3 regions of the Streptomyces sp. H51 genome follow, and region 3 is predicted to be linked to each of the others. Evidence: riboswitches for the same ligand, from Rfam matches in the RefSeq annotation. Region 3 holds a riboswitch; each other region holds the start of a gene.

Region 1 (4,254 bases), on a different contig from region 3:
GCCGGTTCCGCTCCTGGTGGCCGCCTTCCGCTGGCTCGACCGGGTCGCCCCCGGCCCGTGGCGCAACCTGGTGTTCGCCTTCGCGTGGGGCGCCTGCGCGGCGGCGCTGATAGCGATCGTCGCCAACAGCTTCGCGACCCGATGGATAGCGACGTCGACCGCGGACCCGGCGAGCGCGGACACCCTCGGCGCGACGGTCATAGCGCCGGTCGTCGAGGAGTCCGCGAAGGCCGCGGCCGTGCTGCTGGTGTTCCTTTTCCGCAGACGGGACTTCACGGGCATCGTCGACGGGGTGGTCATAGCCGGGATCACCGCCACCGGCTTCGCGTTCACCGAGAACATCCTCTACCTCGGCACCGCCTTCGGCACCGACCGGCTCACCGGCGACAGCGGCATCGCCTCCGTCACCGCGGCGACCTTCTTCGTCCGCGTCGTCATGTCGCCGTTCGCGCACCCCCTGTTCACCGTCCTGACCGGCATCGGGTTCGGCGTGGCCGCCCTCTCGGCGGAACGGCAGCACGTCCGGCGAGTGCTCGTCCCGCTCTCCGGGCTGCTGCTCGCCATGGGCATGCACGCACTGTGGAACGGCTCGGCGACGTTCGGCGAGTTCGGGTTCTTCGCGGTGTACGCGGCCTTCATGGTGCCCGCGTTCGGGCTGCTGACGTGGCTGGTCATCTGGACGCGGCAGCGCGAACTGCGGACCGTGCGCGAGGAACTGCCGCCGTACGTCCTCGCCGGCTGGCTGACGCCGGCCGAGCCGTACGCGCTCGGTTCCATGCGGGCGCGGCGGACGGCCCGCGACTACGCCCGACACCGCTTCGGCAAGCCGGCCGGGCGGACGGTGGCCGAGTACGAGGCGTACGCGACGTCGCTGGCGTTCCTGCGGCACCGGGGACGGCGCGGACGCGCGGACGCCGACTTCGTCGTACGGGAACGGGAGTTGCTGGCCGAGCTGTGGTGGCGGCGCGAGATCGCGCGGCCGGCCCTGGACCACGCGGCCCGGGTGACGGCTCCCCCGGTGCCGGTCGTCGCAGCGCCCTGGCCGGCGTACGGGCATCCCGCGAACCCCGCGTACAACCCGTACCGCTCCTAGGCCCTGTCGTTCGGATCTTCCCGGCGGCGCGGGCCCTGGCACGCGCATCCGCCGCGTCGTCGCCGGTCGCCGACGCTCCGCCGGCGGTGTTCCCGGAGTTCCCGGGCACGCCTGACCGGCAGTCCTGACGTCGGGGGGTTTGCCGTCAGGACCGCCGGGGATCAGGGAGAGATCAGGGGTTGAGTCCCTTGCCGCGCAGCCAGGCCATCGGGTCGATGCCGCTGGCCTGCCCGCCCGCGTGAACCTCGAGGTGCAGGTGCGGGCCGGTCACGTTCCCGGTGGCGCCCACGCGCCCGATGACGTCACCGGTGCTGACCTTCTGACCCACGCTCACGCTGATCGACGACTGGTGGCAGAACCACAGCTCGGTGCCGTCGTCCAGGGTCAGGATCGTGCGGTAGCCGTACGACCCCGCCCAGCCGGCCTCGGTGATGGTCCCGCTGTGGACGGCCTTGATGAGCGTGCCGGTCGGGGCGGCGAAGTCGAGGCCGGTGTGGTAGCCGGAGGACCACATGGAGCCGGCCTGACCGAAGGTCGAGGTGATGGTGTACGAGGAGGTCGGCAGCGTGTACTGCTTGGCCAGCTCGGCGAGGCGCGCGGCCTCGGCCTTCCTCTTGGCCTCCGCCTCCGCCTTCTCCTTCGCGGCGGCGGCCTTGGCGGCGGCCGCCTTCTCGGCCTGCTCGGCCGCGTCGGCGACCTGCTTGGCGAGGGCGGCCTCGGTGGCCCGCTGCGTCTTGGTCTCGACCTGGACCTGCTGCGACTCGGCCTGCGCCATGATGCGGTCGCGCAGCGCCTCGCCGGCGTCCTTGGTGTTCTCCGCGGAGGTCACGCCGACGCTGCTGAGCGGAGTGGCGGAGCCCTGCGGCTCGGGCTCGTCGTCGGAGATCAGCGAGCCGACCGAGGGCAGGTCGGGCATGGAGATGGACACCGGCGGCTTGCCGGTGTTGGCGCTGGCCATGCCGCCCGCGCCGACGGCGGCTATGACACCGACGCCCAGGACCGTGGAGCTGCGGGCGAGTCCCCCGCCTCGCTGCTTGGAGACGCGGTGCCGGCCGCGTACGGGGCGGACGGAATCCTCTGTGGGGTTCCATGCCTCCCACGGGCCCTCGTCGGTGCGGTAGCTGCCGTAGCCGAAGGTGTCACTCGGCTGGAACGGGGCTGTCGGGGCAGGCCGGTTGGACGCCACGTGGGCGTGCTCCTTTCCTTCCTTCTCGCCTACCGGGTTAGCTGACGGGTTCGGAGCAGGAAGGTCTCCTACGCGCGTGTATCCACCGTGATCCCACGGCGGTATTCGCGCGATTCACCCCAGAGTGGTGGTTCCCCGGTTCCCTTGCGGGATTCGGCGCGTGCGCACGGAGCCGCCTCTTGTGACGGCTGGGACGACCGCGCTGCGTTATCGAACGTTAATAGACGCAGGGGCTCGTTTCCAAGCCGTTCCGCTTGATCATTAACGAATCCGCATCGGACGTACATCCCCATGACCGCCTAAAAACGGGCGAGTTCACCCCTCGCGCAACCCGGGGACCACACTGCGCACGGCGGCCGACCCATCACCGACAGTCACCGACCGCACGAAAACACCGACGGCCGGGACCTTTGAAGATCCCGGCCGTCGGCCTTGAGTAGCGGGGACAGGATTTGAACCTGCGACCTCTGGGTTATGAGCCCAGCGAGCTACCGAGCTGCTCCACCCCGCGTCGGTGTGTCACCAGTGTACGCCATGCGCAGGACGGCAAGCACACGCGCTTCTCCGCGCCGCGCGCCGTCGGCCGCGTACGGGCGGGACCCACCCCCCACCGCCAGCGCTACGCGGTCCCCCACCGAACCGCCACAGGCCGCCGCAGGCACCCCCAACGCCACCGCGGGCCGCCGCTACCCCACCAGATGCCGATTGGGCGCCTGGGCCCGCTCCGCGTACTCCGGCAGCACGACCACGTCGGCCCCCTCCCCCGCCAACAGCCCGCTGCCGTCGGCGCTTTCGACGAACGTGTCGGGTTCCCGCCACGCCGTCACCACCCGCCGTACCCCCGCATCGAGGATCAGCCGCGCGCACGGTTTGGGCCGGGACGCGCGCCGGGCGCACGGCTCGAGGCTGCTGTAGACCGTGGCGCCGGCGAGCCGGGGATCGGCGGGATCCAGTTTCGCCAGAGCCGCCTCCTCCGCGTGCACCACAGGATCGTCCCCCTCCCGGGAGTACCCCCGGGCCAGCTCCGTACCGTCACCGGCCACCACCACCGCCCCCACGCTGAACGCCGTCCGCGACGGCGGACACAGCGCCGCCAGCTCGCACGCGAGGGCGAGCCAGTGACGGTCGGCGGCCACGGCGACCTCCCCGGTCCCGGGGGCCGTCGGCTCGTACCGCATGAGGACGACGTCCTCGATCCGCCGCGTCTCCAGCAGCCGCAGCCGCCCGCCCTGGTACGCCCCCGGACCGAACAGCCGCGGCGCGGCGGGGTCGCCCACGAACAGCGGCGCCAGCGCGAGCTGCAGTTCGTCGGCGAGCCCCTGCTGGAGCAGCTGGGTGTGCACGAGCCCCCCGCCCTCCACCATGAGACGGCGCACCCCCCGGACGTCGTGCAGGTGCCGCAGCAGCGGCCGCCAGCCGACGTCGTCGCCCAGCGCGACGATGTCGGCGGCGAGCCCCAGCGCGCGGGCCCGCTCGGCGCCCTGGTCCGTCGTGTAGAGGACCTTCTCGCCGCCCGTGTGCCAGAACCGCGCCGCCGGATCGAGTTCCCCCGACGCGCTGACGGTGACCTTGAGCGGGTAGGCGGACCGGCCCGCGGCCACCCGGTCGGCGCGGCGACGCTCCGAGTTGACCAGCAGCCGCGGGTTGTCGGCCCGGATCGTCCCGGCACCGACCAGGATCGCGTCGACGGAAGCACGTACCTCGTCGACCCGGTCGAAGTCCGCCGGGCCGGAGAGCAGGAGCCGCTCGGGGCCGGTGTCGTCGAGGTAGCCGTCCAGGGAGACGGCGGCGGACAGCAGGACGTAGGGATGCGGCATCGAGCGCGCTCACTCTCGGAGGCGGGCGGTCCTGGTTCAAGTTTGAAACAAACTTACACTGGTGGCATGACACCCCGCTGGCTCACCCCGGACGAGCAGCGCGCCTGGCGCGCTTACCTCGCGGCGACGCACCTCCTGGAGGACGCGCTCGACCGGCA
Region 2 (4,254 bases), on a different contig from region 3:
CTGTCTCGCGAAAGGTCTCCGCATGCTCTCCGGGAACGGTCGTCACCGTCGCCCCCGCCAGGCTCCGGCTCTCCTCGTCGCGGCCGGAGTGACCGGCTCCGCCATCGCCATCCCGCTCCTGGGCGCCTCCGCGGCGAACGCCGCCGACGGTTCGACGTGGGACAAGGTGGCGGAGTGCGAGACCGGCGGCTCGTGGAGCGAGAACAGCGGCAATGGCTTCTCCGGCGGCCTGCGGCTGTCCCAGGAGGACTGGGAGAAGTACGGAGGCCTCGACTACGCGCCGAGCGCCGACCTGGCCAGCCGCAACCAGCAGATAGCCGTCGCCGAGAAGATGCTCGCCGACCAGGGCGTCGGCGCCTTCGCCACCTGCGGGCTGACCTCCGGGCTCGACAAGGACAAGGGCGCGGCCGACATCGACACCGGGATCGGTGACAACTCGTCCGACTCCACCGGCACCACCGACTCCACCGGCCTGTCCAACGGCTCGTCCGGCGCGTCGGGTGACGCGTCCGGCGGTGGTTCCGGCGTGTCCTCGCCGTCGGACGCCCTGTCCCGCGCCTCCGTGTCCCCCCGGGCGCCGAAGGGCTCCTCCAGGGCCACGGACAAGCCCGCCAAGTCCGACAAGTCCGCTTCGCCGTCCGCATCTCCGTCCGTGTCGCGGACGTCCGACGGCTCACCCGACGAAACGGTCGAAAGCGACGACACGGACAACTCGGAGCGGATGGTGGGCTCCTGGAACCTCGTCGACACCGGCTCCCTCGCCGCCGACGGCGACACCGGCACCGGCCGCCACCGCGGCGGCAGTGCCGAAGAAGCGGCGAACGGCCGCTCCACGGAAGCGTCCTCGGGCCGTCATGCCGCTCGCGCCGACGACGCCGACGGCGGCGACGCCGACGACGGCGACGTCTACACGGTCCACACCGGCGACACCCTCGCCTCCGTCGCGGACACGCTCGACGTCGACGGCGGGTGGCGCGAGCTCTACACCCTGAACAAGAAGGCGATCGGCGCCGACCCGGGCCACATCGTCCCCGGTCAGACCCTGCGAGTCGGGGCGGAAACGGGCGAAAACTAGCGGGAGTTGACGTCCGCTTTCGCTGTGGAATGTCCGGTTTGGCGAAAGTGTGGGATGAGTCTCAGAGGCCCTGATCGTCTTTGAAATCCGGTGGATTCCGTGTCTACGGTCATGACCGCTCGCCAACGCGGGCCCCGGCTGCCGCAACGCCGAATCCTGCCAGCGGCCGTCCGGGAACAGTCGTCGCGTCAAGCGCCGTAGGCAGGAGCGGGGGAACCAAGGTAGGCGCCGGGCCCGGCCCTTGAGGGGTGGGAACGGCTAGGGGTGGAGCCGCGCACCGCGAGGTGCGCGGCCGGGCAACTCAACCGGCCCGAACCCGACAGCTCACCTCGCAGGCGTCGGTGAGGGGATCAACCATGCTGTTCTCCGGCAAGGGCAAGCACCGTCGTCCGACCGTTCTCCAGCGCTCCACCCGCGCCGTCGCCGTCGCCGGTGTCACCGGCGCCGCCGTCGCCGCCCCGCTGCTGGCGGCCGGCAACGCCTCCGCCGCCACCGCCTCCGAGTGGGACGCCGTCGCCCAGTGCGAGTCCGGCGGCAACTGGTCCATCAACACCGGCAACGGCTACTACGGCGGTCTGCAGTTCTCCGCCTCCACCTGGGCCGCGTACGGCGGCACGCAGTACGCCTCCACGGCCGACCAGGCCGGCAAGGCGCAGCAGATCGCCGTCGCCGAGAAGGTCCTCGCCGGCCAGGGCAAGGGCGCCTGGCCGGTCTGCGGCACGGGCCTGTCCGGCGCCTCCTACGACGGCGCGGCCGGGGCGCCCTCCTCGTCGCCGTCCTCGTCGTCCTCGTCCTCCTCGTCCTCCTCGTCGAGCGGCGGCACCGCCTCCCGCTCCACCGAGCAGCAGGGCGCCTCCCGCTCCACCGAGCGCCCGGCGGTGACGTCGCAGAAGACCGTCACCACCCCGACCGGCAAGAAGGTCGAGAAGGGCGACGGCGAGTACAAGGTCGTCAAGGGCGACACGCTCTCCTCGATCGCCGCGGAGCACGACGTCAAGGGCGGCTGGAAGAAGGTGTTCCGGCTGAACAAGGACATCGTCGAGGACGCCGACCTCATCTACCCGGGCCAGCAGCTGCACCTGAAGTGACAGCCGTCCGGTAGCCGGATCACGGGCCCCCTCGGCCGCGTCCTGCACAGTGGACCGCCGTGGGGCCGTCCCCCCGGTCCCATGGGCTCCCCGCCCCGGTGCGTGTTCCCCCGTACGCACCGGGGCGGGGTTTTTCTCTGCCCTCGACGCCCGGTGTGCACGCGCTGTTCACCGCGCTTTGTTCCGGGGGTGAACAATAGGTACCGTCTGACCTTGTCCACGGGACGGTCGGTCGGCTGCCGACGGTCCCGGGACGGTTAGGCTCTAGTCGCAAGGCTGCAAGACGGGCCGTCAGGCCCAAGTGCCCCGCACTACCAGCGTCACATCCACGAAGGAGATGCTCGTGCCGTCCATCGACGTCGTCGTAGCCCGGGAAATCCTGGACTCCCGAGGCAATCCCACGGTCGAGGTCGAGGTCGGCCTCGACGACGGCAGCACGGGTCGTGCCGCCGTCCCCTCCGGCGCCTCCACCGGCGCCTTCGAGGCCATCGAGCTCCGTGACGGCGACCCGAACCGTTACCAGGGCAAGGGTGTCGAGAAGGCCGTCCTCGCCGTCATCGAGCAGATCGGCCCGGAGCTGGTCGGCTACGACGCCACCGAGCAGCGCCTGATCGACCAGGCGATGTTCGACCTGGACGCCACCGACAACAAGGGCTCGCTCGGCGCCAACGCCATCCTCGGCGTCTCGCTCGCCGTGGCCCACGCCGCCTCCGAGGCCAGCGACCTCCCGCTCTTCCGCTACCTGGGCGGCCCCAACGCGCACCTGCTCCCGGTGCCGATGATGAACATCCTGAACGGCGGCTCGCACGCCGACTCCAACGTGGACATCCAGGAGTTCATGATCGCCCCGATCGGCGCGGAGTCCTTCTCCGAGGCCCTGCGCTGGGGCACCGAGGTGTACCACACCCTCAAGAAGGTCCTGAAGTCCAAGGGCCTGGCCACCGGCCTGGGCGACGAGGGCGGCTTCGCCCCGAACCTCGGCTCCAACCGCGAGGCCCTCGACCTCATCCTGGAGGCGATCAAGGAGGCCGGCTACACCCCCGGCGAGCAGATCGCCCTCGCCCTCGACGTCGCCGCCTCCGAGTTCTACAAGGACGGCAAGTACCTCTTCGAGGGCAAGGAGCGCTCCGCCGCCGAGATGACGGAGTACTACGAGGAGCTCGTCGCGGCCTACCCGCTCGTCTCCATCGAGGACCCGCTGTTCGAGGACGACTGGGCCGGCTGGAAGGTCATCACCGACAAGCTCGGCGACAAGGTGCAGCTGGTCGGCGACGACCTGTTCGTCACCAACCCCGAGCGGCTGGCCCGCGGCATCGAGGAGGGCACCGCCAACGCCCTGCTGGTCAAGGTCAACCAGATCGGCTCGCTGACCGAGACCCTGGACGCGGTGGAGCTCGCCCAGCGCAACGGCTTCAAGTGCATGATGTCCCACCGCTCCGGCGAGACCGAGGACGTCACCATCGCCGACCTGGCCGTCGCCACCAACTGCGGTCAGATCAAGACCGGCGCCCCGGCCCGCTCCGAGCGCGTCGCCAAGTACAACCAGCTGCTGCGCATCGAGGAGATCCTCGACGACGCCGCGGTCTACGCCGGCCGCAGCGCCTTCCCGCGCTTCAAGGGCACCCAGGTCTCCAAGGGCTGACCCCGGCACGGCCGCTCACGAGCCGGTCGTACGTACGTCCCCGTACGCGGTCCCGTACCGTGTGCGGGGACGTACGCGCGTGTGAAGGGGAGGCGGGGACATGGCCGGCAGGGACCGCGACCGGTTCTCCACCACGACCAGGATCAAGCTGCTCGGCGAGCAGACGGCGGCCCGGGTCTACCGCTCGCAGACCAGACGCCAGGCCCGCCGCTCCCGGCTGACCAGCCGGGCGGCGCTGCTCGCCCTCGTCGTGTGCACCCTGGTCGTCGCGCTCGCCTACCCGATACGGCAGTACGTCTCCCAGCGCGCCGAGATCGCCGACCTGGAGCGGCAGAAGCAGCAGGCCCGGGAACGGGTCGGGCAACTGCGCGACCTCAAGGCACGCTGGCAGGACGACGCGTACGCCGAGCAGCAGATCCGGCAGCGGCTGCACTACGTGATGCCGGGCG
Region 3 (4,254 bases):
GGTCATCGAGGCCGCCATCGACGAGGAGCTCGCCCGGTTCGCCGAGGAGGGCCCTACGGCCGAGGAGATGGAGCGCGCCCAGGCCCAGTTGGAGCGCGAGTGGCTGGACCGGCTCGGCACGGTCGCCGGCCGCGCCGACGAACTGTGCCGGTACGCCGTCCTCTTCGGCGACCCGCAGCTCGCCCTGACCGCCGTGCGGCGCGTGCTCGACGTGACGGCCGAGGAGGTGCGGGACGCCGCCAGGGCGCGCCTGCGCCCCGACAACCGCGCGGTGCTCGTCTACGAGCCCGTCGCCGCCGAGGTCGCGGAGGCCGCGGACCCGCCCGAGGACCCGGAGGCCGAGGCCACCGTGGAAGGCACCGACGTCAACGAGGAGGCGGCCAAGTGACCGAGCTCGCCACGATGGAGTTCCACCCCCGGCCCCGCGCGGGCGAGGCCAGGCCCTGGGCGTTCCCGGCCCCCGAGCGCGGCACGCTCGACAACGGGCTGACGGTGCTGCACTGCCACCGCCCCGGCCAGCAGGTCGTCGCCGTGGAGGTGCTCCTGGACGCCCCCCTGGACGCCGAGCCGGCCGGCTTCGACGGCGTCGCCACGATCATGGCCCGCGCCTTCTCCGAGGGCACCGACAAGCACTCCGCCGAGGAGTTCGCCGCCGAGCTGGAGCGCTGCGGCGCCACCCTCGACGCGCACGCCGACCACCCCGGCGTCCGCCTGAGCCTGGAGGTGCCGGTCTCCCGCCTGGCCAAGGCGCTCGGTCTGGTGGCCGACGCCCTGCGGGCGCCCGCCTTCGCCGACAGCGAGGTCGAGCGGCTGGTGCGCAACCGCCTCGACGAGATCCCGCACGAGCTGGCCAGCCCCGCCCGGCGCGCCGCCAAGGAACTGTCGAAGGAACTCTTCGCGGCGGACTCGCGGATGTCGCGCCCGCGCCAGGGCACCGAGGACACCGTCTCCGACATCGACTCCGCGGCCGTACGCGCCTTCTACGAGAAGCACGTCCGCCCCGTGACCGCCACCGCCGTGGTCGTCGGCGACCTCACCGGCATCGACCTCGACGCCCTGCTCGGCGACACCCTCGGCTCCTGGACCGGCCCGGCGGCCGAGCCGCGCCCGGTGCCGCCGGTGATCGCCGACGACACCGGCCGCGTCGTCATCGTCGACCGTCCCGGCGCCGTCCAGACCCAGCTGCTCATCGGCCGGGTCGGACCCGACCGGCACGACCGTGTGTGGCCCGCGCAGGTGCTCGGCACCTACTGCCTGGGCGGCACCCTCACCTCCCGCCTGGACCGCGTGCTGCGGGAGGAGAAGGGCTACACCTACGGCGTGCGCGCCTTCGCCCAGGTGCTGCGGTCCGCGCCGGACGGTTCGGGCGCCGCGATGCTCGCCATCAGCGGCTCCGTGGACACCCCGAACACCGGCCCCGCGCTGCACGACCTGTGGACGGTGCTGCGCACCCTGGCGGCGGAGGGCCTGACCGACGCGGAGCGTGACGTCGCCGTGCAGAACCTCGTCGGCGTCGCGCCGCTGAAGTACGAGACCGCGGCCGCCGTGGCGAGCACGCTGGCCGACCAGGTCGAGCAGCACCTGCCGGACGACTTCCAGGCGACGCTGTACCGGCGGCTCGCCGAGACCGGCACCGTGGAGGCCACGGCGGCGGCCGTGAGCGCGTTCCCGGTGGACCGCCTGGTGACCGTCCTCGTCGGTGACGCGTCCCGGATCAAGGAGCCCGTCGAGGCCCTCGGCATCGGCGAAGTGACCGTCGTGCCCGCCGAGTAGCCGCACCCGCGGGCGGGGGCCCCGGTGACCGACGGGTCACCGGGGCGCTCTTGTGCCCGAATTGAGGCGGAGGCTGCCCGTCTGCCCTGTGGCATGCGCTACAAAAGCGGTCTTCCGTTTGGGGATGGAGAGGCGGCCCGTTTAGCGTCTTCCGGGCTGTTCGTCAGGCAGTGCGCCGCACCCGCGGCACCGGACAGCCATCGCCGAGTCCCCGTACGGCGCGAGCCAGGGGAGCCGGGGACCCACGTCCCTGGGGTGAATCGGACGCCCGCGCCGCGGCGAGGGGGCCCGTAGGAGACCTTCCTGCTCCGAACCCGTCAGCTAACCCGGCAGGCGAGAGGGAAGGAAAGGACCAGCCACACACATGGCGTTCACCTGCGCCACCGGCAAGCACCGCCGCCCCAGCCGTCTCAGGAGCACCACCGCGCGCGCGGCGGGCATGGCGACCCTCGCGACCACCGGTGTCGTCGGCGCTCTGGCCGCCCCGGCGCTCGCCGCCGACAACACGGTCGAGCGGACCGGCCTGCTCCCCGTCGTCAGCCTCGGCGACGCGGTCGCCGAGAAGATCGACGCCCAGGCGGAGGCCCAGCAGCAGGCCGCCGAGGACGCCGCGATCGAGAAGGCCGCCGAGCGGGCCGCGCGCGAGAAGGCCGCCGCGCTGGCCGCGCAGGAGCGCGAGGCCAAGGCGCGCGCCGCCCGCGAGGCCGAGCGCGAGCGCCTCAACGCGTTCACGTCGCCGATCGCGCACTCGTACGTCTCCACCGGCTACCGCACCGGCGGCTCCGTGTGGTCCTCCGGCAGCCACACGGGAATCGACTTCCACGCCGCGAGCGGCACGGCGGTGCACGCCGCCGGAGCCGGCACGGTCGTCGAGGCCGGCTGGGGCGGGGCGTACGGCAACCAGGTCGTGATCAGGATGGCCGACGGCATGTACACCCAGTACGGCCACCTGTCGTCCATCGCCGTCTCGGTGGGCCAGACGGTGGCCCCGGGACAGCGGATCGGCCTGTCCGGCGCCACCGGCAACGTGACCGGACCCCACCTGCACTTCGAGGTCCGCACCACCCCCGAGTACGGCTCGGACGTCGACCCGCTCGCCTACCTGCGCAGGCACGGCGTGAACCTCTGAGGACGGATCACCGGTCCGCCGCAACTCCGCTCCGACCCGAGCCCCGGCCCACCGGCCGGGGCTTTCGGCGTTCCGTCTCCCCGGCCGTCCGGCCCGTTGACCAAAAAATATCCCTGGATTCCGGCCCGCCGTCGGAAATTCCGGCCCATTGCATTAGAGTCACTGAACACACGTCAATCGTCGACGTTTCACGGGGATTAATGCGGAGGTCGGTCATGCGCATTCCCGCGCACTCGGTGTGCACGGCCATTCGGGACGACATCGTCGCGGGTGTCCACGAGCGCGGCGGCCGGCTCACCGAGGAAGTCCTCGCCCGCCGCTACGGCGTCTCCCGCGTCCCCGTCCGCGAGGCCCTGCGCACGCTGGAGGCGGAGGGCTTCGTGGTGACCCGGCGGCACGCGGGCGCGTGCGTCGCCGAGCCGACCGAGCAGGAGGCCGCCGACCTGCTGGAGATGCGCGTGCTGCTGGAGCCGCTGGGCGCCGCGCGGGCCGCCCAGCGGCGCACCGAGGCCCACCTGAAGGTGCTGCGCGGCCTGGTCAGGCTGGGTCAGGAGCGCGCCAGGAGGGGCAACAGCGACGACCTGCGCTCGCTGGGCGGCTGGTTCCACGAGACGCTCGCCCAGGCCTCCCGCAGCCCCGCGCTGACCTCGATGCTGACCCAGCTGCGCCAGAAGATCTCCTGGATGTACGCCGTGGACGCGCCGGCCGACCCGATGGAGTCCTGGGCGGAGCACGGGGCGATCGTCGACGCGGTGGCACGCGGCGACGGTGAGCGCGCGCGGGCGGTCACGGCGCTGCACACCGAGCGCTCCACCACCGCGCACCGGCTGCGCTTCGGCGGCGGGGCGGACCGCGCCGACCGTGTGAGGAACTCGCAACATCCCGTAAACATGTCTGGCCTGCGGTATTAACATGCGCGCCGTATACAAAGAGCAGATATTCAGCCGGGCTCTATTTCTGCTGCCCTTTTCCGTGCGCGCCGTGAATTCCCGCCCGCGCGCCTTCCGCATGTCCGCGTGACGAATACCGCCATCCGATCAGCCGCCATCCGATCACCCGCCATTGCGTCCGGCCTCCGGCCCGTGAACGACAATTCCACGGACCCGCCGACTTCACGCGCGCCCGCCCCACGCCAGGGGCACCCGCCCGTTCCGCGGCGAAGCCGCCCGGATCCGGCCCGCACCACGCTCGCACCACGCCCGGGACTGCCCGGGACCGCCCGCGCTCGGTCCGCGAGCCGGCGAGTCGCACGCACCCGGCTCGGGGGAGAGGGCGGCACAGCCGCACACCGGCGGGGGATGGTGGAACCGCCCCGGCCCGTCCTGTGCCACGGCGGCGCCGCCCGTACCCGC

Evidence for each region. A riboswitch is a leader RNA that binds a small molecule or an ion and turns the genes downstream of it on or off. The one in region 3 is predicted to bind cyclic di-AMP.
Region 1: another riboswitch for cyclic di-AMP. It lies ahead of VKA29_RS00215 (M23 family metallopeptidase); the one in region 3 lies ahead of VKA29_RS10910 (M23 family metallopeptidase).
Region 2: another riboswitch for cyclic di-AMP. It lies ahead of VKA29_RS00980 (transglycosylase family protein); the one in region 3 lies ahead of VKA29_RS10910 (M23 family metallopeptidase).

What each region holds. Positions count from the first base shown of each region.
Region 1 covers NZ_JAYMHD010000005.1:14,265-18,518, forward strand. The annotation lists gene VKA29_RS00210 (PrsW family intramembrane metalloprotease) at 1-1,093, shown strand, start outside; gene VKA29_RS00215 (M23 family metallopeptidase) at 1,266-2,279, opposite strand; cyclic di-AMP (ydaO/yuaA leader) riboswitch at 2,291-2,448, opposite strand; tRNA gene VKA29_RS00220 (tRNA-Met) at 2,717-2,790, opposite strand; gene VKA29_RS00225 (dihydrofolate reductase family protein) at 2,966-4,096, opposite strand; gene VKA29_RS00230 (MarR family winged helix-turn-helix transcriptional regulator) at 4,163-4,254, shown strand, end outside.
Region 2 covers NZ_JAYMHD010000011.1:93,018-97,271, reverse strand. The annotation lists gene VKA29_RS00985 (transglycosylase family protein) at 23-1,075, shown strand; cyclic di-AMP (ydaO/yuaA leader) riboswitch at 1,259-1,428, shown strand; gene VKA29_RS00980 (transglycosylase family protein) at 1,432-2,163, shown strand; gene eno (phosphopyruvate hydratase) at 2,501-3,805, shown strand; gene VKA29_RS00970 (FtsB family cell division protein) at 3,906-4,254, shown strand, end outside.
Region 3 covers NZ_JAYMHD010000038.1:79,013-83,266, forward strand. The annotation lists gene VKA29_RS10900 (M16 family metallopeptidase) at 1-388, shown strand, start outside; gene VKA29_RS10905 (pitrilysin family protein) at 385-1,773, shown strand; cyclic di-AMP (ydaO/yuaA leader) riboswitch at 1,965-2,124, shown strand; gene VKA29_RS10910 (M23 family metallopeptidase) at 2,138-2,902, shown strand; gene VKA29_RS10915 (GntR family transcriptional regulator) at 3,118-3,813, shown strand.